DNA from 3 places in the Hydrogenophaga electricum genome. Region 2 is predicted to be linked to each of the others. Evidence: predicted binding sites of a transcription regulator. Region 2 holds the regulator's gene; each other region holds the start of a gene.
What was found. Region 2 encodes sigma-54, which starts transcription at its own class of promoters, with help from an activator protein. Its sites were predicted from a motif close to TGGCANGNAANCTGCTTT; they were not measured.

Region 1 (9,649 bases), on a different contig from region 2:
TACAAGCCCGACATGATCGCGGTCAGCACCACCTGCATGGCCGAGGTGATCGGTGACGACCTGAACGCCTTCATCAAGACGTCCAAGGAAAAGGGCTCGGTCCCCGCCGAGTTCGACGTGCCGTTCGCCCACACCCCGGCTTTCGTCGGCAGCCACATCACCGGCTACGACAACGCGCTGGTGGGCGTGCTGCAGCATTTCTGGGACGGCAAGGCCGGCACCACCGAGGCGCTGACCCGCGTGCCCGACGACAGCATCAACTTCATCGCCGGCTTCGATGGTTTTGTCGTCGGCAACATGAAGGAAATCCGCCGCATCTTCGACCTGTTCGGCGTCAAGGTGAACGTGCTGTGCGACCCGTCGGGCTCGTGGAGCACGCCCACCGACGGTGAGTTCCGCATGTACGAAGGCGGCACGACCAAGGAAGAGGTGATCGCTGGCCTGCACGCCAAGGCGACCATCGTGTTCCAGGAATACTGCTGCGAGAAGACCAGCAAGTACCTGGTTGAAAAAGGCCAGGAAGTGGTGGCGCTCAATGCCCCGGTGGGCGTGGCCGGCACCGATGCGTTCGTGATGGCCATCAGCCGCCTGACCGGCAAGCCGGTGCCGGCCGAACTGGAGCGCGAGCGCGGTCTGCTGGTGGACGCCATGGCCGACAGCCAGGCCCACCTGCACGGCAAGCGCTACGCCCTGTACGGCGATCCGGACCAGATGCTGGGCTACACGCAGTTCCTGCTGGAGCTGGGCGCCGAGCCGGCCCACGTGCTGGCCACCAATGGCAACGACGCCTGGGCTGCCAAGGTGCAGGCGGTGTTCGACAGCTCGCCCTACGGTGCCGGCTGCAAGGTTTACCCCAAGCGCGACCTGTGGCACCTGCGGTCGCTGCTGTTCACGGAACCGGTGGACTTCCTGATCGGCAACACCTACGGCAAGTACCTGGAGCGCGATACCGGCACGCCGCTGGTGCGCCTGGTGTTCCCGATCTTCGACCGCCACCACTACCACCGCTTCCCGACCTGGGGCTACGAAGGCGGCATGCGCCTGCTGGTCAACCTGCTCGACGAGTTCTTCGAAACCCTGGACGCGAACACCATCGTCACGGGCAAGACCGACTACTCGTACGACATCATTCGTTGAATGTGTCCCCCCGCGCCGCGCTGCGCGCGTCACCCCCCCAGGGGGCGATGCGTGTGGCCCGGCGGATCCGGTTCCCCCGCATCCTTGCCTTGTCAATGCCTTGTTGCCTGGAGATGGTCATGGACGTCGCTCACGAAGCAGAGGATCCGATCTCGACAGCCATGCCTTGGTACGTGCGGCTGTGGCGCTGGATGTGCAACGGGCGTGATGAGATCAACTGGGAGTTCGACACATGGACACCACCCTGGTGAAACACACGCGGGACGGTCGCGCGGTCGAGGTGACCGGCGGCTGGATCTGTCTGGCCGGTGCGCCCGAGGCCGACCGGCTGGTGCCGGTGACCGAGCACCCCAACCGGCAGGCGATCCTGGCGGCGGTGCCGGACGCCACGCACATGGCGGGCCGCCTGCCGCTGACCTCTGCCGAGGCGTCGGTGGCGCGGGCGGCGCTGATGGCCGCGCAAGCGGCCTTCGACGCCAGCCCGGCGGGCATCGCCCAGCGCCTGCGCCAGGCGCTGTGGGACAAGGTAGCTGCCGAGGGGGTGGAATGAACGGGCGCGGTCTGGAGCGGGCGCCGTGATCCATGTCGTGTCCATCGGGCCGGCGCAAGACCACGCCACGGCCTGGTTCGCCTACGACGACGCCGACTTTGCGCGCAAGGTGGCCGCCACCGACCCGCTGGCCGCGTGGGAAATCCACGATGTCGCGACGGTGGCCGAGCTGCTGGCCGATCAGGGGCACGACACGGTGGACGCCGCCGCGCAGGCCGCCTGTCCGGCCCTGTGCGCACTGGGTGCGCGCTACGGCTGGGAACACCCGCTGTACCGCGCCGACCACCTGCTGGGCCGGGGCGTGCTCAGCGAGGAACCGGTCAGCGTGCGCTCCGCGTTCGAAGCGGCGCTGCAGGCCCGGCCGGGCACGCACCGCCTCTACGGGACGGACACCGAAGCGGTGGGCGCGTTTGAAGGGGCCGACCCCTGGCTGTGTGCCCCCGCGCACTGGCGCGCCCGGCATGCGCTGCACCAGCAACTGCTGGCGCTGGACGTGCTGGCCGACAACCTGTGACGGGACGGCGCCCATGCTTCACCGCCTGCAAAGCGACATCCTGATCCACAGCGGCCAGGCCATCGAGACGCTGCTGCAGCCGATGCAGGCCGAGCACGAACTGTTCGACAGCACGGCCACGCTCAACGCGGTTGAAGCCCACCTGCTGGTGATGGCGCAGACCCTGGCGCACCTGGCGCCGCCGCTGGTGTTGCGCCTGGACCGCATCGACTGGCAGGGCTGGGGGCGTTTGCAGCGGCTGCTGGAAAGCGACGACCCCACCCGGCAGGAAGCCGTCTGGTACGGCGTGCGTGCCCTGGTGCCCGCCACGCTGGCGCTGGTGGCCGACCTGCGGCGGCGCGAGCCGGGCTGGTTCGGCCTGCATGTCTGAAGGTGCCCCGCCGTGGACCGTGTCGGCGGGCCGATGCGGGCCCGCGGGGTTGGCATTTTTTCTTCTCCACGAGGAACCTCATGGAATCCGTTGAAGCCTTTCTGGCGCACGCCATCCGCATCGAACAGGAGGCGGCGCTGCGCTTCGGCCAATTGGCCGATGCCATGACCACCCAGGGCAACCGCGAGGTGGGACGCCTGTTCCGGCAACTGGCGAACTATTCCTTGCTGCACCTGGCCGACGCGCGCGAGCGTGCCGGTTACCGCGAACTGCCGCCGCTGCGTCCCGAGGACTACACCTGGCCCGACATCGAGAGCCCCGAGGCCGCAGCGATCTGGGCGGCCGACCCGATGCTGGGGCGCGAGCAGGCGCTGCAGGTGGCACTGGCCGCCGAACAGAGTGGGCTGGATTACTACAGCGATGTCATGCAGCAGACCGTCGACCTCGAGCTGCGGGCGCTGGCCCAGGAGTTCGCCGACGAAGAGGCGGGGCACGTGGCCGAACTCCAGCGCTGGATTGCCCTGCACCAGGCGGGCCAACCTCTGCCCACGGATGTTTAGCAACAAGCGCCAAAGCGCTGAACACGCCGCGCACGCCGCGCACGCTGCGCATTTCACCCCGTCACGCCCGCGAAAGCGGGCGTCCACCGTTGGCGGTGGCGCAGATCGCTGGTCGAGCGGCTGAACCGGCTGGGGGCCGACGCCGGGTCCTTTCGCCTTGTCGCAAACCATCCGTCGGGATTGCTTCAAAACCTTCACAGAACCACCGCCAAACAGCCTGAAAACTGCCCAATGAACCTGGCATCAAACCTGCAAAGAGCCCCTCAACCCACGTTGACAGGAGCGCGCCATGTCGGTTTCCCTCAAAGCCAAAATCGCTGAAGTGTTCGAGGAGCCTGGGTGCGACATCAACCAGGGCAAGAGCGAGAAGGAACGCAAGAAGGGCTGCACCAAGCAGCTTTCGCCCGGCGCGGCCGCGGGCGGGTGTGCGTTTGACGGCGCCAAGATCGCGCTGCAGCCGGTGGCCGACGTGGCCCACCTGGTGCACGGGCCGATTGCCTGCGAGGGCAACAGCTGGGACAACCGCCACAGCGCGTCCTCGCATTCGCAGATCTACCGCACCGGCTTCACCACCGACATCAACGAGCTCGACGTGATCTACGGCGGCGAGAAGCGGTTGTTCAAGTCGATCCGCGAAATCATCGAGAAATACGACCCGCCGGCGGTTTTTGTCTACCAGACCTGTGTGACCGCGCTGACCGGCGACGACATCGAGGCAGTGTGCAAGCGCGCGGCCGAGAAGTTCGGTAAGCCGGTGATACCGGTCAACGCGCCGGGCTTCGCCGGCCCCAAGAACCTGGGCAACAAGCTGGGCGCCGAGGCCATCCTCGACCACGTCATCGGCACCCGCGAACCCGCGTTCACGACGCCGTACGACATCAACATCATCGGCGAGTACAACCTGGTCGGCGAGCTCTGGCAGGTCAAGCCGCTGCTGGATGCGCTGGGCATCCGCATCCTCTCGTGCATCAGCGGCGACGGCAAGTACAACGAGATCGCTTCGGCCCACCGCGCCAGGGTGAACATGATGGTCTGCAGCAAGTCGATGATCAACATCGCGACCAAGATGCAGCAGCGCTACGGCATCCCGTATTTCGAGGGTTCGTTCTACGGCATCAGCGACATGAGCGAGACGCTGCGCCAGATCGCGAAGCTGCTGGTGCAGCAGGGGGCCGACGCCGAACTGCTGGACCGCACCGAACGCCTGATCGAGGTGGAAGAGGCGCGGGCTTACAAGCGCATCGCCGAATACAAGGCGCGCCTGGCCGGCAAGCGCGTGCTGCTGATCACCGGCGGCGTGAAGTCCTGGTCGGTGGTGGCGGCGCTGCAGGAAGGTGGCATGGAGATCGTTGGCACCAGCGTCAAGAAGAGCACCAAGGAAGACAAGGAAAAGCTCAAGGAGATCATGGGCGAAGGCGCCGACGCCCACATGATCGACGACATGACGCCGCGCGAGATGTACGCCATGCTCAAGGACGCACGCGCCGACATCATGCTCAGCGGCGGCCGCTCGCAGTTCGTCGCGCTCAAGGCGCGCATGCCCTGGCTGGACATCAACCAGGAGCGTTATTACGCCTACGCCGGCTACGAGGGCATGGTCGAGCTGGTGCACCAGATCGATCGCACGCTGGCCAACCCGGTCTGGCAGCGCGTGCGCATCGCCGCGCCCTGGGGCGACGACGGTGAGACCCTGGGGGCCGTGGCGCCGACCGCATCGACGGCGCACCTGGCGTCCGTGGCAGCCAAAGCCATGGGTCTCGAACCCGAAGAAGTCCCGGTCTGAACGGAGCGCGCCATGGCACACGTCGTCGAATCCAAGAAAGCCTGCACGGTCAACCCGCTCAAGATGAGCCAGCCGCTGGGTGCGAGCATGGCCTTCCTCGGGCTGGATGCCTGCATGCCGGTCATGCACGGCTCGCAGGGCTGCACGTCCTTCGGTCTGGTGCTGCTGGTGCGGCACTTCAAGGAAGCCATCCCGCTGCAGACCACGGCCATGAACGAGGTGACCACCATCCTCGGCGGTTACGAGAACATCGAGGCCGCGCTGCTCAACATCCGCAAGCGCGCGGCGCCCAAGCTGATCGCGATCTGCTCCACCGGCCTGACCGAGACCAAGGGCGACGACGTGAACGGCTTCCTGGCGCTGGCACGGCAGAAGCACCCGGAGCTGGCCGATACCGAAATCATTTACGTGTCGACGCCCGACTACGTGGGCGCGTTCGAGGATGGTTTCAAACACGCCATCACCGGTGTCGTGAAGTCGCTGGTGAAGCCACTGCCGCTGGTGCAGGATCAGGTCACGCTGCTACCGGGTAGCCACCTGTCGCCGGGCGACATCGACGAACTGCGCGAGATCATCGAAGCCTTCGGTCTCAAGGCCATCGTGCTGCCCGACCTGTCGGGTTCGTTGGATGGCCACATCCCGCCCGACTGGCGCGGCACCACGCTGGGTGGCACCTCGCTGGACGACATCCGCGCGGCCGGCGCCTCGTCCTGGACCATCGGTGTCGGTGAACAGACCCGCGAAGGCGCCGAGGCGCTGCAGGCCATCAGCGGCGCGCCGTTTCAGATCTTCGAGCGCCTGACCGGCATCGAGGCCAACGACCGTTTTCTGATGCGCCTGTCGCAACACAGCGGCCGTCCGGTGCCGGCCAAATACCGCCGCCAGCGCAGCCAGTTGCTGGACGCCATGCTCGACGGCCACTTCTACACCGGGGGCATGACGGTGGCCATCGGCGCCGAGCCCGACCTGCTGCTGGCCATCGGCGCGCTGCTGCACGAGATGGGCGCCGAACTGCGCTGCTGTATCAGCACCACGCAGTCGGCGTCGCACGCGCTGTTGCCAGCCGAGACCGTGCTGCTGGGCGATCTGGAAGACCTGGAACAGGGCGCGAAGGACTGCGACCTGATCGTCACCCACGCGCACGGGCGCCAGGCCGCGCAGCGATTGAACAAGCCGCTGCTGCGCATGGGCTTCCCGGTGTTCGACCGCGTGGGCAATGCGCACCGTGTGCAGGTGGGCTACCGCGGCACCATGGCCCTGATCTTCGAGATCGCCAACCTGATGATCGAACAGATCCCGCACCACCACGCGGACGACTGGCCGCTCACGCCCGAGGCGCGCCGCGCTGCCCTGGCCCGCACGGCCGCGCCCCAGTCCATGCCCCCCAGCCCGCTGGCCGAGGCCAGTGCCTAGCACATGGACCAGCCCTTGCGCCGCTCCGCGTCATGGGGCCGCATCGGGTGGTCCGGCGAAGCCGGCTCCGTTGCAGCCCTGGACCCTGCCCGTGACCCTGACTCACCAAGGAGAACCCCATGAAGATCGCCTTCGCCACCCAGGACCAGGAGCGCGTGGACGCGCACTTCGGCTGGGCCAAGCACATCCTGGTCTACGACATGACCGGGGGCCAGCACCGGTTCGTCGAACGTTTCGACTTCGGCGACACGCTGCAGGAAGACGGTGACGAGGACAAGCTCGCGCCCAAGCTGGCCGCCATCCACGACTGCGCCATCGTCTACGTGGCGGCCATCGGCGGCTCGGCTGCGGCGCGCGTGGTCGCCAGCAAGATCCACCCCATCAAGGTGGCACAGCCCGAACCCATTGCCGAGATCCTGGACAAGCTCCAGGGGGTGCTGCAAGGCACCCCACCGCCCTGGCTGCGCAAGGCGCTGATGCGCGATGCCGCACCGGCCCACGATTTTGAAGACGAGGAACTGAGCCATGGCTGAAACCCTGGAAACCCCGCCCGAGGCCGACAGCGACGCGGTCTGGCTGGCCACGCCGTTCGTGCAGCAACTGATCAAGCAGATGCGCGCCCAGGACAGCCACGGCCACTGGGACGGCAAGAGCGATCTGCAACTGCTCAAGCCCTTCATCCTCACACCCGAGGAGCGGCGCGCGATTCCCCTGCTGGGCGACCCCGACCCCGAAACGCTGTGGCACCTGGAAATCTTCTACAACGCCATCGCCGTGGCGATCGAGCGCGAGACCGGGCAGATGGTCTCGCCCATGATGAAGATGCACCACGAGGGCTTTGGCCGCATGGTGCTGCTGGCCGGTCGGCTGGTGGTGGTGAACAAGCAGTTGCGCGACGTGCACCGCTTCGGCTTTCCGTCGCTGGCCAAGCTGGCCGAGGCGGGGGGCAAGTTCCTCGACGAGGCGGTTGCGATGATCCGTACCTACCCCGACGTCGCGCAATACGGGGCCTGATCGCGGCGCCCCAACGGAGAACCCCATGAGCGAAACCGCCGACGAAATCAAGCAACGCCTGAAGAAGCTCAACGCCCAGGCGACGCAGGCCAAGATGGACCTGCACGACCTGTCCGAAGAGCTGCCGACGGGCTGGGAAAACATCCTGGCGGTGGCGCAGCGCTGCCACGACGCCCACGCGGCGCTGATGGCCGCCCGCCAGGCAGCCGCCGCCAAGGAGTCTGTCTCATGAACGCCTTTTCCGTCACCTTGCCCAGCGGCGCCACCTGGACGCCGACCTTCGTGGCCGCACTCGACGAAACCAAGTGCATCGGCTGCGGCCGCTGCTTCAAGGTCTGCCCGCGCGGTGTGCTCGAACTCGTGGGCCTGACCGAAGACGGCGAGCGCATCGGGATTGATGAGGACGACGACGATGACGACGAGTACGAGCGCAAGGTCATGACCATCGCCCACCAGGCACTGTGCATCGGCTGTACCGCGTGCTCGCGCATCTGCCCGAAGAAGTGCTACACGCACGCACCGGCCCAGGCCTGAGAGGGCGCACCATGAGCCTCACCACCCGCACCGCGTCGGCCTGGCCCAGCCTGAACTGGGGCTTCCTGGAAAGCCGCATGCGGTCGCGCCAGGACGAGATCGACGACGTGGTCGCGCTGCTGCTGACGCATGCCGACTGGGGCGCCGGCCGCAAGGCCGACGTTTACCACGTGGCCTGGTTGCTGGCCTGCGCCTGCCTGGGCGACCGCCACCTCTGGCAGGACATGGGCCTGCCTTCGCGCGACGCGCTCTCGGCACTGATCGCGCACTGGTTCCCCTCGCTCAAGGCGTTGAACGCCAGCGACATGAAGTGGAAGAAGTTCCTCTACCGGCAGCTGTGCCTCCGCGAGCAGGTGCTGATCTGCAAGTCGCCCAGCTGTGCCGACTGCGGGGACCACGCGCAGTGCTTCGGCCCGGAGGACGCCGCGGTCCACTGAGCGGCGCGGCGCTCAGCGCTGTGGCATGTCCTTCGCACCGTAGCCCAGGCTCACGGTGGCGTCGGCCGGGATCGGCGGCAGGCTCGCGTCCCAGGCTTCCCAGCGGGTGCGCATGGCGGCCAGGCGCTGCGGCTCCAGCGGCGCGCGGTTGGCGCGCTCGCGCGGATCGGCCGCGATGTTGAACAGGTACTCGTGGCCGTCCACCATCAGGTACTTCCAGTCGCCTTCGCGCAGCGCGCGCTGGCCGCGGTGGTTCATGCGCCAGGCCATGGGCCGATCGAAGCGGTGCGCCGGATCGCGCAGCAGCGCTGCCAGCGACACGCCGTCCAGCGGGTAGTCGGGGTGCGGCTGGCCACCGCCGACGTCGAGCAGGGTGGCCGACCAGTCCATGGTCAGGGCGTGCTGACCGCTGACCGCGCCGGCCGGAATCACGGCCGGCCAGTGCGCGATCCAGGGCACGCGGATGCCGCCTTCGGTCAGGTCCATCTTGCCGCCCACCAGCGGCCAGTTGTCGGAAAAACGCTCGCCGCCGTTGTCGCTGGTGAAGACGATCAGCGTGTCGTCCAGCAGGCCCTCTTCGCGCAGCGCCGCCACCAGCCAGCCGATGCCTTCGTCCATGTGGTGGATCATGCGGCGGTAGCTTTCCACGTTGCCGCCGTGCAGGTGGAACAGGTTCTTCGCCACCTCCGGTGCCACATGCGCATCGTCGCGCGTTTCCCAGGGCCAGTGTGGCGCCGTGTAGTGCAGGCTGAGGAAAAACGGCGTGCCGCTGCGCGCTTCGGCGGCGCGCGCCTTCACATGCTCCACCGCCTTGTTCGAGAACACGTCGGTCAGGTAGCCGACCTCCTGGTGGCTCTCGTCGTTGAGGTAGAGGTCGTGATCGCCGCTGGACGAACAGTGGGTGAAGTAGTCCACGCCGCCGGCCAGGATGCCGAAGAACTCTTCGTAGCCCGAGCGCAGCGGACCGAAGTGCGGTGGGTAGCCCAGGTGCCATTTGCCGATCAGGGCGGTGCGGTAGCCCGCTTCTTTCAGCAGCGAGGGCAGGGTCGGGATCTCGGGCGGCAGGCCCAGCGTGGCGCTGCCTTTGCTGCGGCTGTTGATGGGTTCTTCCAGCGCGCCGCGCAGGCGGTACTGCCAGCGCATGGTGGCCATGGCAAAGCGCGTGGGCGAGCACACGGGCGAGTTGCTGTAGCCCTCGGTCAGGCGCAGGCCGCCGGCAGCAAGCGCGTCGATGTTCGGCGACACGGCGCCGAAGCCGGCTTCGCGGCCGCCGTAGCAGCCCAGGTCGGCGTAGCCGAGGTCGTCGCTGACGATGTAGATGATGTTGGGGCGTTGGG
Region 2 (9,649 bases):
GGGGTCCATGTGCGCGTCGGCGGCCTCCAGGGTGAATACGCGCTGAAAGCGGTCCGCCTCCGGGATGCCCGCCTGGACCAGTGCCGCGTGGATGGCGTCGAGCACCGCCTGTTTGAACACCGCCGGCCGGCGTTGTCGCAGGGTGAGGGTGACCAGGGGCATGGCGGCGGCTTTCAGGAGGCCAGCAGGTGCTGCTGCCGGCGCTCCAACCGGGCCTGCAGGCGCCGGGTGCTGCGCATCAGGCGGGCGTTGGCGTCCAGTTGCACGCGGGTCCACATGCTGTCGGCCTGGCGCCAGAGGCCGTCGAGGTGTTCTCGCCGCTCGTGCTCGGCCTGGTGGCGCTGGGCCGCCAGGTCATGGGGGTCGGTGTGGAAGAGGGGCATGTCCGTCTCCAGAAAAAGGATGGATTGACTCTAGGTGCAATGCCGGAAGCCGGAAACGGCGATTCAGATGAATGGGTATTGCAAAATAAGCAAAACCAAGCCGGAGAACCCCATGCACCTCGATCTGGACGATGCGGCCCTGTTTCTGCGGGTGGCCGAACTGGGCTCGCTCTCGGCAGCGGCGCGCGAGCGCCACGTGCCCGTGAGCCAGGTGTCTCGGGCGCTGGTGCGCATGGAGGCCCAGTGCGGCGTGCGCCTGATGCACCGCACCACCCACGGCCTGAGCCTGACGGACGAAGGCGACACCTTCGCAGCGCACGCGCGGCGCCTGGTGGATACCCGCGACGAGCTTGCCGCGGCCTTGCGCCTCAAGCGCGCCGGGCCCAGCGGCTGGGTCCGGGTCGCGGTCAGCCCGGTGCTGGCCGAAACCGTGATCGCGCCCAGCCTGCCCGCGCTGTACGACACCCACCCGCAGTTGCAGGTGGAGGTGCTCGCCGACGACCGCATGAGCGACATGGCGCGCGAGGGGGTGGACATCGCCATCCGCACCGGCACGCCGGCCGGTGACCACCTGGTGGCACGCCGCATCGCCGAGCATGGCCGGCGCCTGTGCGCCGCGCCCGCGTACCTGCAGCGCTTCGGGGTGCCGCAGCATCCCGACGACTTGGCCCGCCACCGGCTGATCACCAGCACCTCCAGCCCGGTGCTCAACCGCTGGCCGTGGACGCCGCAGGCAGGGCGCCCAGTGGGAAGCGTCTACGTGGCCCAGGGCCACACGCGCAGTGACAACACCGCGGTCACGCTGGCGCTGGCGGTGCAGGGCGTGGGCATCGCAAGGCTCAACGACCTGCTCAGCCGGCCGCATCTGGCCAGCGGTGCGCTGGTGCCGGTGCTGGACGACTGGTTCGAACGCGACCGGGTGCCGATCTATGCGGTCATGCTGCCCGAGCGGCACCGCCTGCCCAAGTTGCGCGCCTGTATCGACCACTGGGCCCGCTGGCTGTCCGGTCCTGAGGGGGTCGGCGCCGCCGGGGAGGTCTGAGCCTCAGCCCTTCAGGCAGGTGCCCATGAACTGCTTGCGTGCGTCGCCTGTGAGCGCCTTGGCGGTGGCCTCGGTGTTGCAGCTTTTCATGCGCTCCTGCGGCGTGGCCGGGGCGTTGCTCAGGCACTTTTTCATGAATGCCTTGCGTTCGTCGCCCTTGAGCGCCTGCGCGCCGGCATCGGCATTGCAGGCCTTCATCCGTTCCTGCTGGGGCGTGCCGGCGGTGGGCTCCGTCTCGCCCTTGAGGCAGCGGCTCATGAACTGTTTGCGCTCATCGCCCTTGAGGTCGGTTTCCCCCGCGCTCTGGTTGCAACGGGTCATCCGCGCCTGCTGCCCGGTGGGCGCCTTGTCCGGCGGGGTTGGGGCCTGGGCCGACGCCATGGTGGCGCACAAGGTCAACAGAATCAGCAGCGGTTTCATGGGGTTCCTTGCAAACGGTGCGTGGACGGGGCCCGCCAGCGCGGGTGGCGCAACGATAGCGCAGCCGCAGCCCTGTCGGCGCACAGGGTCGGCGCGCCCGCCTAAAATTCCGCCCCTATGCTGAAAATCAAACAAGAACTGCTGGCCGGGCTGGCCCAGGCCCTGGAACAGCTGTCGCCGGGTGCCGGCGAGAAGGCCGCCTTCGAATCGCCCAAGGTGGCGGCACATGGTGACTTCGCCGTGACCGCGGCCATGCAACTGGCCAAGCCGCTCAAGGCCAACCCGCGCCAGGTGGGCGAGCAGCTCAAGACCGCGTTGCTGGCTCAGCCGGTGTACCAGCAGTGGGTGGCCGAGATCGATATCGCCGGCCCGGGGTTCATCAACATCCGCCTCCAGCCGGCAGCGAAGCAGCAGATCGTGCGCGAGGTGCTGGAGGCTGGCACGGGTTTCGGCGTGCAGCCGGCCAACGGCCAGCGCCTGATGGTCGAGTTCGTGTCGGCCAACCCCACCGGCCCGCTGCACGTGGGCCACGGCAGACAGGCCGCGCTGGGCGACGCGATCTGCAACCTCTACAGCACCCAGGGCTGGGCGGTGCACCGCGAGTTCTATTACAACGACGCGGGCGTGCAGATCGGCACGCTGGCGACCAGCACCCAGCTGCGTGCCAAGGGCTTCAAGCCCGGTGACGAACAGTGGCCCGAGGCCGCCTACAACGGCGACTACATCCAGGACATCGCCAACGACTTCCTGGCAAAGAAGACGGTGCACGCCGATGACCGCGAATTCACCGCCAGCGGTGACGTCGACGATGCCGACAACATCCGCCAGTTTGCCGTCGCCTACCTGCGCAACGAGCAGGACAAGGATCTGCAGGCTTTCCAGGTCAAGTTCGACCACTACTACCTCGAATCCAGCCTCTACACCAGCGGCCGCGTCGAGGCCACGGTGAACCGGCTCATCGCCAACGGCAAGACCTACGAGCAGGACGGCGCGCTGTGGCTCAAGTCGACCGACTACGGCGACGACAAGGACCGCGTCATGCGCAAGGGCGATGGCACGTACACCTACTTCGTGCCCGATGTGGCCTACCACATCGCCAAGTGGGAGCGCGGCTTCACCAAGGTCATCAACATCCAGGGCACCGACCATCACGGCACCATCGCCCGCGTGCGCGCCGGCCTGCAGGCCGCCGAGGTGGGCATCCCGCAGGGCTACCCCGACTACGTGCTGCACACCATGGTGCGCGTGGTGCGCAACGGCGAAGAGGTCAAGATCAGCAAGCGCGCCGGCAGCTACGTCACGCTGCGCGACCTGATCGAGTGGACCAGCAAGGATGCCGTGCGCTTCTTCCTGCTCAGCCGCAAGCCCGACACCGAATACACCTTCGACGTCGATCTGGCGGTGCAGAAGAACAACGACAACCCGGTCTACTACGTGCAGTACGCGCACGCGCGCATCTGCTCGGTGCTCGCGGCCTGGGGCGGTGACAGGGCCGCTCTCCAGGACACCGACCTGTCGGCGCTGGAGGGGCCGCAGGCCCAGGCACTGATGCTGCTGCTGGCCCGGTACCCGGCCATGCTCACGGCCGCAGCGGCCGATTTCGCTCCGCACGATGTGACCTTCTATCTGCGCGAACTGGCGGCGGCCTACCACAGCTACTACGACGCCGAGCGCATCCTGGTCGATGACGAAGCCGTGAAAAAGGCCCGCCTGGCGCTGGTCGCGGCGACCGCCCAGGTGCTGCACAATGGCCTGGCGGTGCTGGGTGTGGACGCACCGCAAAAAATGTAAGGCACGAGTTCCGGATGAAACATTCTCCCCGGCCGCAGCGTGGCGGCACCCTGATCGGTTTTGTGGTGGGCGTTCTGGTCGGTCTGGCCATCGCCCTGGCCGTGGCGATGTACGTCACGCGCGTGCCGGTGCCCTTTGTGGACCGGGGCGTTTCCCGCTCGGCGGCGCAGGACGCGGCCGAGGCCGAGCGCAACAAGGGCTGGAACCCGAACGCCGGCCTCGCCAGCAAGGCCCCGCTGCCTGCGGCGGCGCCGGCGCCCGAATCGGGCGATCCCGCCGTGACGGCACCGGGCGTTGCCCCCGCTGCTGCGCCTGCTGCACCCGCCAGCTCGGCCGACCCGATCGGTGACCTGGTGCAGTCGCGCCTGGGCTCGCCGGCGCCCGCAGCCCCTGGCACGGTGACGGTCACCGTCACGCGCGACACCTCGGCACCAGCGTCCGCAGCCACCGTGGGCGGTGCCGAGCCTTTTGTCTACTTTGTGCAGGCGGGGGCTTTCCGCAGTCCCGAGGAAGCCGAGTCACAGCGTGCGCGTCTGGCCATGATGGGGTTTGCCGCCAACATCACCGAGCGCGAACAGGCCGGGCGACCGGTGTTCCGGGTCCGTGTGGGACCGTTCCAGCAGAAGGTGCCGGCCGACGCGACCCGCGAGCAGCTCGAGTCCGGCGGGGTGGAGGCGGCGCTGGTGCGCGTGCCGCGCTGACACCCCGCGTCCGCGGGAACTTTGCCGCGGCGCCGGCCACCAACCCGCTCATCACAGGAGTCCTTACATGCAACGTCGTCAGTTTTCCGCTTCCCTGCTGGCCTCCGGCGCGGGCGCCGTATCCGGTGCCTTGTGGTCCCCGCTGGCGCAGGCCCAGGTCGGGGGCTTCAAGGAAGGCAACGAATACCAGCGCCTGGGCCGCCCCGCGCCGGTGGATGCCCCGAACGGGCAGGTGGAGGTGATCGAGTTCTTCGCCTACACCTGCGTGCACTGCTTCAACTTCGAGCCCATCTTCAGCGCCTGGATTCAGAAGAAACCGGCCCACGTGACCGTGCGTCGTATGCCTGTCGCGTTCAGCGAAGCCTTTGTGCCGCTGCAGCGGCTGTTCTACGCACTCGAAGCGATGGGCCAGCTCGATGCCTTGCACGAAAAGGTTTTCAAGGCCATCCACGTCGAGCGGCAACGCCTGACCACCGCCGAGACCATCACCGCCTGGGTCGGCAAGCAAGGGCTGGACACCGCCAAGTTCACCGAGAACTACAACGCGTTTTCGGTGGCGGGCAAGGCGCGGCGCGCGGCCCAGATGCAGGAAGCCTATCTGGTGGAGGCCACCCCGTCGCTGGGGATTGGAGGACGTTTCTACGTCCCGGGTCAAGGTCCCAAGACCCTGCAGGTGGCCGACGCACTGATCGCCGATCTGCGCAAGGGCTGACCGGGTTTGGGTCACCTGGTGGCGGGGCCGGTCAAAGGCCCCGCAATTTGTTCGGCCATGCGCGCCGAACGCCGGCCGGTGAAGGCTACAATGAATGCAAGTTTCGTGCCCTCACCTGCCATGCCCGTGCTTCAAAACCCCCGCTTCCCGATCCGCTCCCTGTTGCTGGCCTTGGCCTGCGCGTTGCCCGTGGGCGCCGTGCATGCGGAGTTGGCCGACAAGGACAAGCCGTTGAACATCGAGGCCGACAGCCTGCGCTATGAAGATGCTAAGCAACTGAGCGTGTTCACCGGCAAGGTGGTGGCCACCAAGGGCACGATCATCATGCGCGGTGCGCGCATGGAGGTGCGCCAGGACCCGCAGGGCAACCAGTTCGGTCTGCTCGTCGGGGGACCGAATGCCTTGGCTTTCTTCCGGCAGAAACGCGAAGGCGTGGACGAATGGATCGAGGGTGAGGGCGAGCGCATCGAATACGAAAGCGCCTCCGAAACCGTGGTGTTCACCGGCAAGGCGGTGATGCGCCGTTACCGGGGCACCCAGCTCAACGACGAGAGCTCGGGCACCCAGATTACCTACAGCAGCGCCACCGAGGTCTACACCGTCAAGGGCGGCGCTGCCGCCACCGCGTCCAATCCTTCCGGCCGTGTGCGGGCCATGCTGACCCCGATCCCGGACGAGCAGGCGAAGCCGGCACCCGCCACAGCGCCCGCCCAACTGCGGTCCACCAACACCCTTCCCGAGCAGAAGCAGTGACGGCGGCGGAGGCCCCGGCGCCGATGGCGGTCCGCAGCCGGCTGGAAGCACGCGGCTTGCGCAAGGCCTATGGCAGCCGCAAGGTGGTCAAGAACGTCTCGCTCTCGGTCGACAAGGGCGAGGTGGTCGGTCTGCTGGGCCCCAATGGCGCGGGCAAGACCACATCGTTCTACATGATCGTGGGCCTGCTGCGGGCCGACGGTGGCGAAATCGAACTCGACGGCATGCGCATCGAGCGCCTGCCCATCCACCGGCGGGCCCGCCTGGGCCTGGGCTATTTGCCGCAGGAAGCCTCGATTTTTCGCAAGCTCACGGTGGCGCAGAACGTGCGCGCGGTGCTGGAGCTGCAGCACGATGTGAACGGCGAGCCGCTGTCGGCGGTCGATATCAACGACCGTCTCGACGAACTGCTCAAGGAATTGCGGGTCGACCACTTGCGCGATTCGCCCGCACCGGCGCTCTCGGGTGGGGAGCGTCGCCGCGTGGAAATCGCGCGTGCGCTGGCCACCCGGCCGCGCTTCATCCTGCTGGACGAACCCTTTGCCGGTATCGACCCGATCGCCGTGCTCGAAATCCAGCAGATCATCGCTTTCCTCAAGGACAAGGGCATCGGTGTCCTGATCACCGACCACAACGTGCGCGAAACCTTGGGCATCTGCGACCACGCCTACATCATCAGCGATGGCCAGGTGCTGGCCAGCGGGACCACGGCCGAGATCGTCGAGAACGCCGACGTGCGTCGGGTGTATCTCGGCGAACACTTCCGGATGTGAGGCCAGCATGCGGATGACCGGACCTGGCGGACAGCTTCCGACGGGCATGCGCCCGGCATGGCGTGATGCGGAGCGGGCGGCGGCATGAAACAGTCGCTCTCCCTGCGGGTTTCGCAGCACCTGGCCCTGACGCCGCAACTGCAGCAGTCGATCCGGTTGCTGCAGCTGTCCACGCTCGAAATGGCGCAGGAAGTCGAGCAGATGCTCGACGAGAACCCTTTCCTGGAGCGCACGGAAGAAAGCGCCGAGCGCGAGGAGTTTGGCCTGTCGGCCACCGACGCACCGGTCAGCGCGGGCGAACAGCTCAGCGAGTCGGGGAGCGGTGCGGATGATGGCGCCGCCGCTTCGGCGGGCGAGCGCCTGTCCGCCTCGGATGAAAGCGCCCCGGCCGACGACCTGGAAGGCCGGCTCGACGGCTCGGCCCCCGTGGAAGAAAGCTGGGAAGGCGACGGCACGGTCGAAATCGCGCCCGATGACAGCGAATGGGGCGGTGACGCGCCGCCGCGCAACGGCGCGTCGGACGACGACGAAACCGCCAGCGCGGCCGAGCTGGCGCGCAGCCTGATCAGCCTGCAGGACCACCTGCACGAACAGGCGCGCATGCTGCGCATCGGGGACGACGACGCGGCCGCGCTGTTCTTCCTCATCGAATCGCTGAACGATGACGGCTATCTGGATGGCGATCTGGGTGATCTGGCCCGCGCGTGGTGGCGCCTGGCCCATCCCGACACCGGTTTGCCGTCGCTTGAAGAGGCCGAGGAGGCCGAAGAGCAACTGCGCATCGCGCTGGGCTGGCTGCAGGCGATGGAGCCCGCTGGTGTGGGGGCGCGCGATCTGGCCGAATGCCTGCGGCTGCAGATCCAGGAACTGCGCAACACCCCGGCAGCCCGCATCGCGCTGGCGATCTGCCAGCAACCGCTGGAGCTGGTGGCCAAGCGTGACATCAAGCGCCTGTGTGCGCTCACGGGGGCGGACGACGAGACGGTGCGCGCCGCCCTGGGCCTGATTGCCGGGCTTGAACCCAAGCCGGGGCGGCGCTTTGTCGACGTGGAGCGCAACATCGTCGTGCCCGACGTGATCGTGCTGCGTGCCGGGCGCGGCTTCAAGGTGGTGCTCAATCCCGACGTCATGCCCCGCCTGCGCGTGCACGATGTGTACGCCAACGCGCTGCGGGGCCAGCGCGGAGGGCGCGACAGCGAAGGCGGCCACGCGGCGATGCAGCAGCGCCTGCAGGAAGCGCGCTGGTTCATCAAGAACATCCAGCAACGCTTCGACACCATCCTGCGCGTGTCCAGCGCCATCGTCGAGCGCCAGCGCAATTTCTTCATGCACGGCGAACTGGCCATGCGCCCGCTGGTGCTGCGCGAGATCGCCGACGAACTGGGCCTGCACGAGTCGACCATCAGCCGCGTGACGACGGCCAAGTACATGTCCACGCCGTTCGGCACCTACGAGCTGAAGTACTTCTTCGGTTCTTCGCTGGGCACGGAAACCGGCGGCAACGCGTCGAGCACCGCGGTGCGCGCGCTCATCAAACAGTTCATCTCGGCCGAAGACACCAAAAAACCGCTGTCGGACAACCAGCTCTCGGACATGCTCAAGGAGCAGGGCATCGAGTGCGCGCGCCGCACCGTGGCCAAGTACCGCGAGGCGCTGCGCATCGCCCCGGCCAATCTGCGCAAGGCGCTCTGACAGACCCGAAAAAACGCCGCCCAAAGGGCGGCGTTTTGGCAGGCAGGGCGCTCGGTGCGTGCTCAGGCAGTGCGCGTGCGCAGCGTGGTGGCGGGTGCGCCGCGGCTGGCCAGGCCCCACACCACCTGCCAGGCCATGGCCACGGCGCCAACGATGAACACCACGTCACCGAAGGTGCGCACCCAGCGCAGCGTCTGCAGCAGCGGCTGCTGCAGGAAGGCTTCGCTGCGGGCGTACCACAGGCCCTCGCTGACACTGGCGTGGAACTGCAGGATGCCGATGGGCAGCAGGCTGGTGGCGATCATCAGCACCAGGCCGACGTTGAGGCCCCAGAACGCGGTTGGCATCAGGACGGGGCTGAAAACGAACTGCGGGCGAAGGTAACGCAGCACCAGCAGTGTGAAGCCCAGTGCCAGGAAGCCGTACACCCCGAACAGGGCGGCGTGTGCATGCACCGGTGTGGTGTTCAGACCCTGCACGTAGTACAGCGAGATGGGCGGGTTGATCATGAAGCCGAAGACGCCCGCGCCCAGCATGTTCCAGAAGGCCACGGCCACGAAGCACATCAGGGGCCAGCGCAGGTTGTCCATCCAGGGCGCACGGGTCTTCAGGCGCCAGTTGTCCCAGGCTTCGTGGCCCAGCACGATCAGCGGCACCACTTCCAGCGCGCTGAAGGCCGCCCCCACCGCCATCACCGGCGTGGTGGTGCCCGCGAAGTACAGGTGGTGGAAGGTGCCCGGAATGCCGCCCAGCAGGAACAGCGAGGCCGAAGCCAGGCTGGCGGTGGTGGCCATGGGGCGCGAGACCAGGCCCATGCTGCTGAAGACGAAGGCCAGCGCCACGGTGGCGAAGACCTCGAAGAAACCTTCGACCCACAGGTGCACCACCCACCAGCGCCAGTACTCCATCACCGTGAGGCTGGTGCGCTCGCCGTAGAACAGGCCGGCGCCATAGAACAGACCGATGGCCCCGACCGAAGCGGTCAGCAGGGCGAGCAGGTTCTTGTCTTCGCCATCAGAACTGTTGGCCCCCAGGTCCAGGCTTCGCCCGGCCCGTCCCCCAAGGGGAGCAGAAGAGCTTGGGGCGGCCCGGCGCTCTCCTGACAGCAGCGCCGGCAGCACGCCGCGCAGCATCAGCACCAGCCACAGCAGGATACCGACCCACTTGAGAATCTGCCACAGGCGCCCGAGGTCGACGTATTCGTAGCCCTGGTGGCCGAGCCAGAAGCTCCAGGCTGGTGGCAACTTCTGCGCGATGGCCAGGTAGTTACCGATGAAGGAGCCGACGCACACGAACACCAGCGCCCAGAACAGCACATCCACCCCGAGCTTCTGGAACTTCGGGTCCTTGCCGCCGTTGATGACGGGCGCCAGGAACAGGCC
Region 3 (9,649 bases), on a different contig from region 2:
CCGCCCTTTTCGCGGATGGCGACGTTGGGGCATTCGGGCTCGCAGGCCGAGCAGCCGGTGCAGGTGGAGGCGATGATCTTGAGGGCCATGGTGGTTCTCCTGGGGCTTCGTCGTGGGGCGACGTGGGGGACAAAAAAACGGGCTGTCGAAAGGTGTTTTGGGGAGGGCCGCCAGCGGCGCCAAGGGCAGCCGATCAGGCCGCCGCGGCGATGCTGGTGAAGGCCCCCTGGCGGATCTGCGCGTCGCCGCGCGGCTGGTGGATCACCACGCCGCGCGCCACGCGCTCGCGGTAATCGCCAAACCAGTCGAGCGCGGCCTTTTCAATGAACGCGCCCACGTGCTGGTCCACCGGCTCGATACCGGCCGCACTCAGCTCGTCGCGCGGGCAGGCGCCGATCTTGGCCACCAGCACCGCGTGGCAGTCGTTGATGGCGCGGACCACGCTGGGCAGTTGCTCGTCGTCGCCGAAACCGCCCTGGCAGTACTGGTCCACCCGGCGGTGGCCGACGAACAGCGCTTCGGCCGCGCTGACCTCAAAAATCTGGAACTCGGTGACGTGGCCGAAGTGCTCGTTGACGCGGCCACCGCCCTTGGTGGCCACCGCCACCAGCACCTTCATGTCGGCGTCCGCCGGCAGCGCCGCGCTCGCGGCCAGCGCTTCCTGCTTGGCGGCGTGTTGCGCCTGGCGCTCGACCTCGACCTTGTCCTGGTAGGCGCGGCGCTTGTCGAGGTCGTACACAACCTCCATCTCTTCGATCTTGTCGAGCGTGAACTCGTCCGACCGGTCTTCGCCCAGCAGGCCCACCGCGTCGGCGCGGCACTGGCGGCAGTGGCGCATCAGGTTCGCACCGCCCGCGCAGGCGTCCTGCACGGCCTTGAGTTCCTGCGCGCTCGGGCCGCGCTGGCCCGTCAGCCCGAACACCGTGCCGTGCTCCGCCTCGGAGATGAGCGGCATGATGTTGTGCAGGAAGGCACCGCGCTTCTTCACCTCGCGGTTCACGTCCATCAGGTGCTGATCGTTGATGCCGGGGATCAGCACCGAATTGATCTTGGTGAGCACGCCGCGCGCGGTCAGCATCTCCAGCCCGAGCATCTGGCGTTCGTGCAGGATCTTGGCGGCCTCGTAGCCGGTGATCCGCCGGTGGTCCCAGAAGATCCACGGGTAGATCTTGGCGCCCACGGCCGGGTCCACCATGTTGATGGTGATGGTCACGTGGTCGACGTTGTACTGGCAGATCTCGTCCACATAGTCCGGCAGCGCCAGGCCGTTGGTGGAGATGCAGAGCTTGATGTCGGGCGCCTGTTCCTGCAGCAGGCGGAAGGTCTCAAAGGTCTTCTTGGGGTTGGCCAGCGAATCGCCCGGGCCGGCGACGCCGAGCACCGTCATCTGCGGGATCTCGCTCGCGACCGCGACCACCTTCTTGACCGCCTGCTCGGGGGTGAGCTTCTGGCTCACGACGCCGGGGCGGCTTTCGTTGGAGCAGTCGTACTTGCGGTTGCAGTAGTTGCACTGGATGTTGCAGGCCGGCGCCACGGCCACGTGCATGCGGGCGTAGTGGTGGTGGGCCTCTTCGGAATAGCAGGGATGGTTCTTGACCTTCTCCCAGATCTCGGCCGGCATGTCGTCGGGCCCGCCCGACGACCCGCAACTGGCCTTGCCCTCACCGCCCGAGGTGCCGCAGCCCCCGCCGGCTTCGGGCACATCGAGCTTCGCCCCCAGCGGCCTGATCGAACCGATGGACAGGTACGTCTTGGCGGGCATGGAACCCGCAGCGGTGCTTGTCGACGACATGAAGACCCTTCCCGCGGCCGACCATGGCCGCTCGGCAGGCCTTCAGCGATTTCCGTGCCACCGGAAAAGTCTTTTCAAATCAATGATCTGAAGGTTTTGTCGTGTGTAGGAAAGGGCACAAGGACGGGCGGATGGGGGCGGCGTGGCGTCGGGGTTGCGACAAAGGTGGCTCGCCGTCTTTGGCTGAGGAGCTTGGGCTGCAAGGCTTGCGCTTGACGAGTTGGGAATGGGCAAGGTGCTGTGGCGGGTTGCTGTACAGCGGAAGCCGTCAGTGACGAAGAGAACTGGGTTCGGAACCGAGCGCTAATCCGTCACTAGTTCACTAAGCCGCGTGGCGTCATCAATGACCGCGATCGAGGGCAGCGCGACTACGAGCTGAATAGGTTGCTGCTCGAATGCACGAGTTCAGTTCGTGACTCGAACGGAGCGGAAGACCTCGCTAAGTTGCACAGCAGCAGCGCGCCTGTCGCCCATGTCAACGAGCCTGTCGAGTGCTCGCAAAAGCTTCTGCGCCATCGCCAAGGGCATGGGCTGCTGCCGCTCGCTGAAGCGCTGAATCAGCCCCGATAGCCGCGCCGGCAATTGGGTGCCACGCCATCGAGGCAGGGTCCCCTCTCCGACCAGGAGATGCTCAATGTTGTCAACGAAATGCTGAACTGGGTAGTGCTCGAAGCTGCTTTCGCATAGGTTCATCCAGGCACTAGCAACGAGGGTGACAGAGCCTTGGGCGCGCAGTATCGAATCGAAAATTGGAATCACAGTTCCAACTTCGGTCCAGTCTCTGTTCGCGAAGCGAACTGCCCCACCTGCGTACCCGAGGTCGGCGAAGAACAGGTGCTTGACGATGTTGACGAAGTCCAGCTGTGAGTGCCCGCCGTGGCGCCAGTCCCGATAGGTTAGAACACGCTGTGCGACAACAGAGAGCAACGGCAAGGCATTCTTGGGAATCTTTGAGCTATCCATCACTTGACCAATCAGTTGGCCTGTGAATGACACAGTGAGGTTAGCAAAAGCCTCATCATTGGTAGTCATGACCGGTTGAAGGAACCGTCGTGTTCCTTCCTCCAAAGACACCTTCAGCGAAACCCGAGCCAAGAACTGATACAGATAGTGACACCACTCAAAGTTGTTGGTGGCGTAGTCGTCCTCAAAGTCTCGCCTGCTTCTCGCCCAGGAAGGCGCGATTCGCTCGATGGTCCACTTGGCCAAGCCCTCGCACCAGTCCAGAAACAGCGCCGCGTGTGCTTGGTCCACCAAAGCAGCTTCCAATGGGATGATCTGCAGAACCTTTTGGAGGAGTGAAGTGTCGATGTCCAATGGGTTGACCCGCCACTCGGCATCGACAGTACGGCCACGTCGCCGGCGAGATTGAACGGCCTCGGCGTCAGTAATCGGCACCCAGGGCTCGGGCCAGTTGGGGGGATTGGCCACAGGCGCTCCATCTTGGAGACGCTGGAGTTCCTCGCTGACCACCCCCTGGATTCGCGCGTGGTGTAGTTCCTCAGCATCTCCTTCTGGACCATACTGCACCTCGAAGAGCGCTACCACTGTAGCCAACCGTATCGCTGCCCACGCGATGTCCGGATACCGCGACCAAGCTCTCAGCAACGCACAGAATGCCGCGACTGCAATTTCCTCGTAGGGATGGGCGCACAGCTCCGTGAGGAAAGACTGCAGAGGCTTGACGTCCTGGTCGTCTTCCGCAACTGCGAACAATGCTCCCAGCCCCCTGGTGGCGTAGAGCACCGGATGATGCATGAGCTTCACGCTGCGGGTGAAAAACGGTTGCGGCACCTCCGGCGTCTGCGCAGCACGAGCGCATACTTCACCCCCCCATTGCAGGTGCGCTTCAGCCTTTTCAAGCAAGAGGACTGCAGCTACGCCAGCAACGGCCGATTGCCGCTGGTGTGCCAGCTCCGTGTGTTCATGTCCGGTGGCGAAAAGGTCTTCGAAGTCGAGCTCCTTTGCTGCCGTTGCAGCAGCTTCTAGCGTGAGTGACTCCTTTAGCTTGCCATCTTCAAAGTAGGAGTAGACCCAGTTCAGAAGCGTGAGATAGCGCCCCATCTCGCTGTGCCGGGCTTGCATCGTCTGAATGTCCTCGCCTGTCGCTTTGGGATTTTCGTGAGAGATGACCACCTTGGATTCATCCGGACTGAGTTCTGCGCGATAGTTCTCTCGCTTGCCAAGCTCCGCCCATATCTCCGCTGTTCTTGCGAGGTCCGAACGCATTCCTGCGTTCTTCCGTTGCGCGGCGTAGTCAAAGGGCAGGTCACCCGAAAAGCCTTCGATGGCCGCAGCCGCTTGCGCGCCTAACTCTCCTCCCCTGAGCACCATGAGAGTGCCGAGCGAGCGGATGTCTGCACGGCGCACCGGCCGTTCGTTGCCTTCCTTCACGGCCAAGCCGTGAGGTCTGTCCTGTGGCTTGATGAACCCGATAAGGTTCGCTGTCTGTGTCATGTCCTGCACCTGGCGCCGAATGTCCCAGTGCCAGAGGCGTTGATTCGTCGCGATGGGCAGAGTGATTGCGGAGGTGTGTTGCGCCTGCAGGGCGATGGCAGCGGCAACAGCCAGGGCACCCACGGACTGGTGCCCTTCCAAGACCGCCTTGAGGACATCGTCAACTGCGGTGCCTTTCTCAAGCTCACGGAACGCCCACGCCTCAAGAGCCATCCATCCTGAGTTGACGGTGGACGGCCCGAAACTTCCACGTGCACCCAAGTAGAGTCGGCTGTCGCCCCAGAACACTTGCCTGCCCCACGGGAACTGCATGACGAGCGGGATGGGTGTTCCATCCTTTTCGTGGGAGAGCCGATGCAACTGCCGCCATGACCGAATGGCGTGGTTGGCGACCTCCCGAACCAGTCTCCTACCCTGGTCCGGTGCTTGCTGCAGCAGCGAGTGGAACGGCTCCCTCGTCGGAGCCGCAGGAAAGAACGAGAACTGGTCGTCGATAGAGAGTTTGTTCCACTCGAAGTGGCCGAAGCTGTGTGACACCAAGTAGTGTTGGCCTCGCATGTCCTTCTTTACAACCACGGGGAGGCGCTTGCGCACCACCGACAGAGTGAAGTCGACTAACTCTGCAGGGCAAGCACGCGAGAGAAATGGAGCATGTGTGAACACGGACTGCACGGCATGACGTGGCATCTGTTCCAGGCGGCGCAAATCGCGGAGGTACTGAGTGACCAAGGAGACCTGCGTGAGCGAAGAGTTCAGCACCAACGTGCGCAGCGCGGACTCGAGCTCGTCCAGGCCATCCCGCCAGTCCTCAATCTCGGCCCAGACCCCGCGGTCCGTCGAGAACGTCCTTTGATGCCGTTGATGCTGGATGTGGTACAGCCAGGCTAGGCAGGTCTGAACGATGCGCTCGGACACCCGGTTTCGGTAGGGGGAGAACATGTTCTGCCAGACCTCGAACGCCGAGACCACGTCTGGGATCACACCGGTTGGGATGTCGGAAGCGTGGTCCAGAAGCCAGTCGCAGAAGCGAGCCCAGGCTGCGACGTCCGAAGGATGCCCCCACATGTCCGCGTACAGCATGCGCTTGGCGAGGTCGAGGTCGAGGTCGATGTCTGAAGCGTATGAGCGCTCGAGAATGGCCGTATTCGGCTTCGTCTTTTCGGCTTGGTACCAAACGACGACCTTGCCGACCCGCGAGTGGGCAGTGTCGAGCATCGCTCGGTCGAAGGCGACGGAGTACTGCGCGAACGTCTCTAGGGAGAACGGTCCGGCCATCCACGCGCGCAGCCACTGGGAGCGAAGTCTCTGATTTCCCTCCAAGGCGGCCAAGTGGCTGGCCCAGTTCTCGCCGTGGGCAAGCTCCGCCTGGGAGAGCAGTTCGACGACCCGCCCAAGCGCCGGCGGCTCCCCAACTTCGCGAATGACCTCTGGCCAGGCGTCATCCGCCCGGACCAGGTGTTGCAGGAACGCCCATTCGAAGAAGATGTCGTGGGAGAACTGCACGGTATGTCCGCGTCTGACAGATCGAACGATGCCGTCCGCCTCGAGTTCGGCGAGTGCCTGAGCATCGACATCGGCTATGGGGATACGCCTGCCAAGTTGATGTGCGCCAGTCTTGGCCAGCTGCACCAAGGCATTTCGCCGGTAGCCCACCCGCGTGGGGTCAGCGCCGTAGCCGCCGCGCTCCCACCACAGAGCCGCAAGGTCGACCTCAGAGGTGGCCTGCGCATTCGACGAGTCAACCTCCTTGGCAAGCACGGCCGCGAAAAAGGGCCGACGAACGACCGCGCGAACAGAATCACTGCCGAAAAGCAGTGGTCGAAGGGCTGGCTTGGCTTGCGCGAGCGCCTCAGCTTCCTCGTCGTCGAAAGAGTCGATGGTCAGCGTCCGCACTCCGCTTGAGAACAGACGCGCAGGCAGCCAAGTGCGCAGCGGCTCCATTCCCGTGTCGCGCACGGTGGCCACAACGCACCATCCTGACAGCAACGGCGAGGAGTGGATGGTGTTCAGCAGGTCCAGGAGAATGCTTCGGTGTTCGACCTCTACACGGTCAATACCGTCGACGAACAGCACGCTGGAGCCGGACGCGGAAAGCTCCACTAGGAGCTCCTCCAAGTTGCCGTGAGTCATGCCCGCGGCTGCAGCGTACTGCGCCCACGTGCTCCCCCGCAGACGGTCGGACTTTATGAAGAGGACAGTTCCAGAGGCGGCAAGTTGTTCGACGGCCGAGCGGAGAACGACCGACTTGCCCGCACCGGGCATGCCGCCAATCTGCACAAAGCCAGGCGACTTCGCAGCCTCGACCACCGCTTGAACGCTGGTGTCGCGCGGCACACTCAAGCCAGAGATGCTGTTCGTGATTTCGGCAGCGGCAAGACGACTCTCCTGCTGTATGGCCTGCAGTGCTCCTTGCGCACTCGGCGCCCCAGCAAGCCGGAAAGCGCCGTTCAGGCGAGCGACGAGCGTCTTGCGGTCGTACCCTGCAGCGCGCCCTTGCGAAACGCGCACCAACGCCAGCAACCGGCGCCACAGGTCGTCAGCCCGAGGACGGTCCACTGGAGCCAGGGTATTGGCAAGGCCAGCAACTGTCTGCGCCTCGGTCGGTGAGCCTTCGGTCAGCAAGTCCAGGCGTATGAGGACGAAATGACTCAGTAGTTTGTGTGTGGCTGAATCAAGCTCGCCGGGCGCCACCTTGGACGAGAGGATGTCGCGAACCGCCTCGAACTGCGAGAGCTTGTCTCCCGCGGCACCATCGGTCTGCAGCTTACGGACGAACTGTTCCGAGGAGCTTTCTGCCCGCGCCCACTCACAAAGCGTCTCAAAGCTTCTCTTGGCTGCATCCGATATTTCGCCAACGATGGCGCCCACCCTGTCCAACGAAACCTGAAAATCCGCGTACGAGAGCGTTTCGTAAGCGCGCTCAATCGTCTCTCGGAAGTCAGTGTTCGTGCTCGCCGCGCTGATTACCAGCTTGCGCTTGACCTGGGCGCTGAAGGTTATCAAGACTTGGTCGGCACCTTCTGCCCGAACGATCAGGTCGTCCAGCGGCTGCCCGAACGAACCTTGCTGCACGGAGACATGTCTGACGACGCGGCCCGGCAGGGCTGGTGCTGTCGTCTCGCAGAGCAGCGCAGCTGCGTATACCGAAGAGACAGCATCCTCGAAGCTGAAGCCTTGGCCGCCAGTCAGCTCGGGTGAGGTCCCTCTTGGTGTTGTTTGCGTTGTGCCTGGGGTCTGCTGACCCTCACTGCCTTGGTCTGTTGTCATTGCGAGGAAGGGTTGGAACTATATTGATCAACGCGTGGCGCGAGGTCGACTTCACAGCAAACAGCTAATTCACCGCACGATAGGGAATGAATCAGTTCAGTCTATTTCACAAATCCCACACAACGTACGGACGATCGCCTGGTGCACGGCCATGAGCGTGAAGCGGTCATACGTAAGTCCAACCGTCAAATGACCATTGACGGCCGCCGCCGTCATCCAAGCGCTGAACTCCGAACTACTCAGATCAGCCTGAAGCCGTCCAGACGTCAATTGGGCTGAATGACCAACAAGCACGACTGGTCAGCACCCATCCCTTCCCGAGCTCCTTTGAAGCGCGCACCACACGCAGCGCTTCTGCGCTGTTCTCCATCCACCGCTATCAGGCCCAGCCAACACAACTCCACGGCTTGGCGCCGGGCCCCAGCCGACCAGTCCACACGGCGAACTTCCCGCCCCGTTTCGTGCGGAATGTCCCACCGCAGCGCCCGCTTTGCGCCGGATTGCCGCTGCGTTTACAGAGCAGCCATAAAGGGCGCCCACCATGAGGCTTCGATTGTTTACCGGAGCCCATTCATGCAACGACGCGCCCTTTTCTCTGCCCTCTTCGCCACCGGCCTGGGTGCCATCGCCCTGCCCGCACTGGCCCAGAAGCCCAACGAGATGCCGCCCCATGGCCCGCAACACGCGAGGCCCCAGCCGCAACATGCCCAGCCCGCACCGCAGCAGCGCCCGCAGCCCCAGGCGCAGCAGAGGCCGGCGCCGCATGACCAGTCTCGCCGCTACTACAACGCACGCGGCGACGAATTCCGTCAAGGCCGGCGTCTGCCGACGGAGCTGCGCCACCGCAGTTACGTGGTGGCCGACTACCGGCGCCACCACCTGCCGGCGCCGACGCACCGTCAGCAGTGGGTGCAGGTGGGTGCCGACTACGTGCTGGTGATTGCCGCCACGGGTGTCATCGTCCGGGTGGTCACGGGCCGCTGAGCGCTGCGGACGCCACGCCTTTTCCGCCGCCCAAAGCCGGGGTCCGCCCCGGCTTTTTTTGTGTGCGCGGGGGCCTGTCGTCGCACGCCACTTGTCACCGTGCTTTGCGAACGCTTGCGCGCCGGTTTACACACCAGCAACGCGGGGTGCCCACCATGGAGCTTCGACTTTGAAAGGAGAAAGCCATGCAACGACGCACCCTTTTTCAAGCCCTGTTGGCCGCCGGTGCCGGTGCCTTGGCCCTGCCGGCCATGGCCAGGGACCACAAGGACTGGCCGCCTTCCGCGCGCCACGATGACCGCAAGGACAAGCCGCCCCAGTTCAACCCGCACGATGACCGGCGCCACCCCCGCTACCACAACGCCCGCAGCCATGCCTTCGGCCGGGGCCGGCCGTTGCCCAGCGAGTTCCGCAGCCGGCACTACGTGGTGACGGACTACCGGCGCTACCGGCTGCCGCGCCCGGCCCGCCATCAGCACTGGGTGCAGGTGGGGCCCGACTTCGTGCTGGTGATGGCCACCACGGGCCTGATCGTCAACGTGGTGCTGGGCCGCTGAGGCGCCAAGTCACGTTTGAGCGCTCCGACAGCGTCTAGCTGCTCAACACATACCCCGTGCTCCGCCCCCCACCCTCCAGCTTGCGCAACACGCCCCGCGCCAGCAGGTCGTTGATGTCGCGCAGTGCCGTGTCGGCCGAGCACTGGGCAATCGCTGCCCACTTCGCGTTCGTGAGCTTGCCGCCCGCCTCACCCGGCGGGCGGTCCAGCACATGGTTGAGCACCAGCGTCTGCCGCGCATTCATGGGCGTGCCCGCCCAGCGTTGCCAGAACTGGGCCTTGTCCAGCATACCGGCCAACAGGCCGTCGGCACCCTGCACGGCGCGCAGCAGGCAGGGCAGGAACCAGGCCAGCCAAGGCGTCACGTCCAGCGTGCCTCGCTGGGTGGTTTCGAGCTGGTCGTAATACTGTTTGCGCTCGCGCTGGATCTGCGCGCTGAGGCTGTAGAAGCGCTGCGCAGGATCAAGCCCCCACGCTCCGCCGCCGCGAGGGTCGCCGCCCCCCAAGGGGGCTTTCGCTCCTTGGGGCGGCCCGGCGGCGCTCAATGCCTCAGCCCGAACCAGCGCCATGTCGCCCACAGCGCGGCTGATGCG

Region 1: the regulator sigma-54 is predicted to act here: its motif matches at 3,370-3,387, upstream of nifE (nitrogenase iron-molybdenum cofactor biosynthesis protein NifE).
Region 3: the regulator sigma-54 is predicted to act here: its motif matches at 1,835-1,852, upstream of nifB (nitrogenase cofactor biosynthesis protein NifB).

The regions. Positions count from the first base shown of each region.
Region 1 is NZ_BSPB01000020.1:4,376-14,024, forward strand. It holds gene nifK (nitrogenase molybdenum-iron protein subunit beta) at 1-1,137, shown strand, start outside; gene QQK43_RS12850 (hypothetical protein) at 1,257-1,388, shown strand; gene QQK43_RS12855 (hypothetical protein) at 1,370-1,687, shown strand; gene QQK43_RS12860 (hypothetical protein) at 1,713-2,201, shown strand; gene QQK43_RS12865 (hypothetical protein) at 2,215-2,571, shown strand; gene QQK43_RS12870 (ferritin-like domain-containing protein) at 2,652-3,131, shown strand; gene nifE (nitrogenase iron-molybdenum cofactor biosynthesis protein NifE) at 3,421-4,914, shown strand; gene nifN (nitrogenase iron-molybdenum cofactor biosynthesis protein NifN) at 4,927-6,327, shown strand; gene nifX (nitrogen fixation protein NifX) at 6,447-6,860, shown strand; gene QQK43_RS12890 (NifX-associated nitrogen fixation protein) at 6,853-7,341, shown strand; gene QQK43_RS12895 (CCE_0567 family metalloprotein) at 7,367-7,573, shown strand; gene fdxB (ferredoxin III, nif-specific) at 7,570-7,875, shown strand; gene QQK43_RS12905 (nitrogen fixation protein NifQ) at 7,887-8,312, shown strand; gene QQK43_RS12910 (sulfatase family protein) at 8,325-9,649, opposite strand, start outside.
Region 2 is NZ_BSPB01000021.1:24,976-34,624, reverse strand. It holds gene QQK43_RS13375 (tautomerase family protein) at 1-162, opposite strand, end outside; gene QQK43_RS13370 (hypothetical protein) at 174-383, opposite strand; gene QQK43_RS13365 (LysR family transcriptional regulator) at 496-1,425, shown strand; gene QQK43_RS13355 (PsiF family protein) at 1,429-1,845, opposite strand; gene argS (arginine--tRNA ligase) at 1,963-3,636, shown strand; gene QQK43_RS13345 (SPOR domain-containing protein) at 3,651-4,337, shown strand; gene QQK43_RS13340 (thiol:disulfide interchange protein DsbA/DsbL) at 4,405-5,049, shown strand; gene lptA (lipopolysaccharide transport periplasmic protein LptA) at 5,170-5,802, shown strand; gene lptB (LPS export ABC transporter ATP-binding protein) at 5,826-6,575, shown strand; gene QQK43_RS13325 (RNA polymerase factor sigma-54) at 6,660-8,267, shown strand; gene QQK43_RS13320 (nitric-oxide reductase large subunit) at 8,330-9,649, opposite strand, start outside.
Region 3 is NZ_BSPB01000034.1:29,503-39,151, reverse strand. It holds gene QQK43_RS16660 (4Fe-4S binding protein) at 1-89, opposite strand, end outside; gene nifB (nitrogenase cofactor biosynthesis protein NifB) at 194-1,762, opposite strand; gene QQK43_RS16650 (NACHT domain-containing protein) at 2,198-7,516, opposite strand; gene QQK43_RS16645 (RcnB family protein) at 8,090-8,500, shown strand; gene QQK43_RS16640 (RcnB family protein) at 8,686-9,057, shown strand; gene QQK43_RS16635 (Fic family protein) at 9,092-9,649, opposite strand, start outside.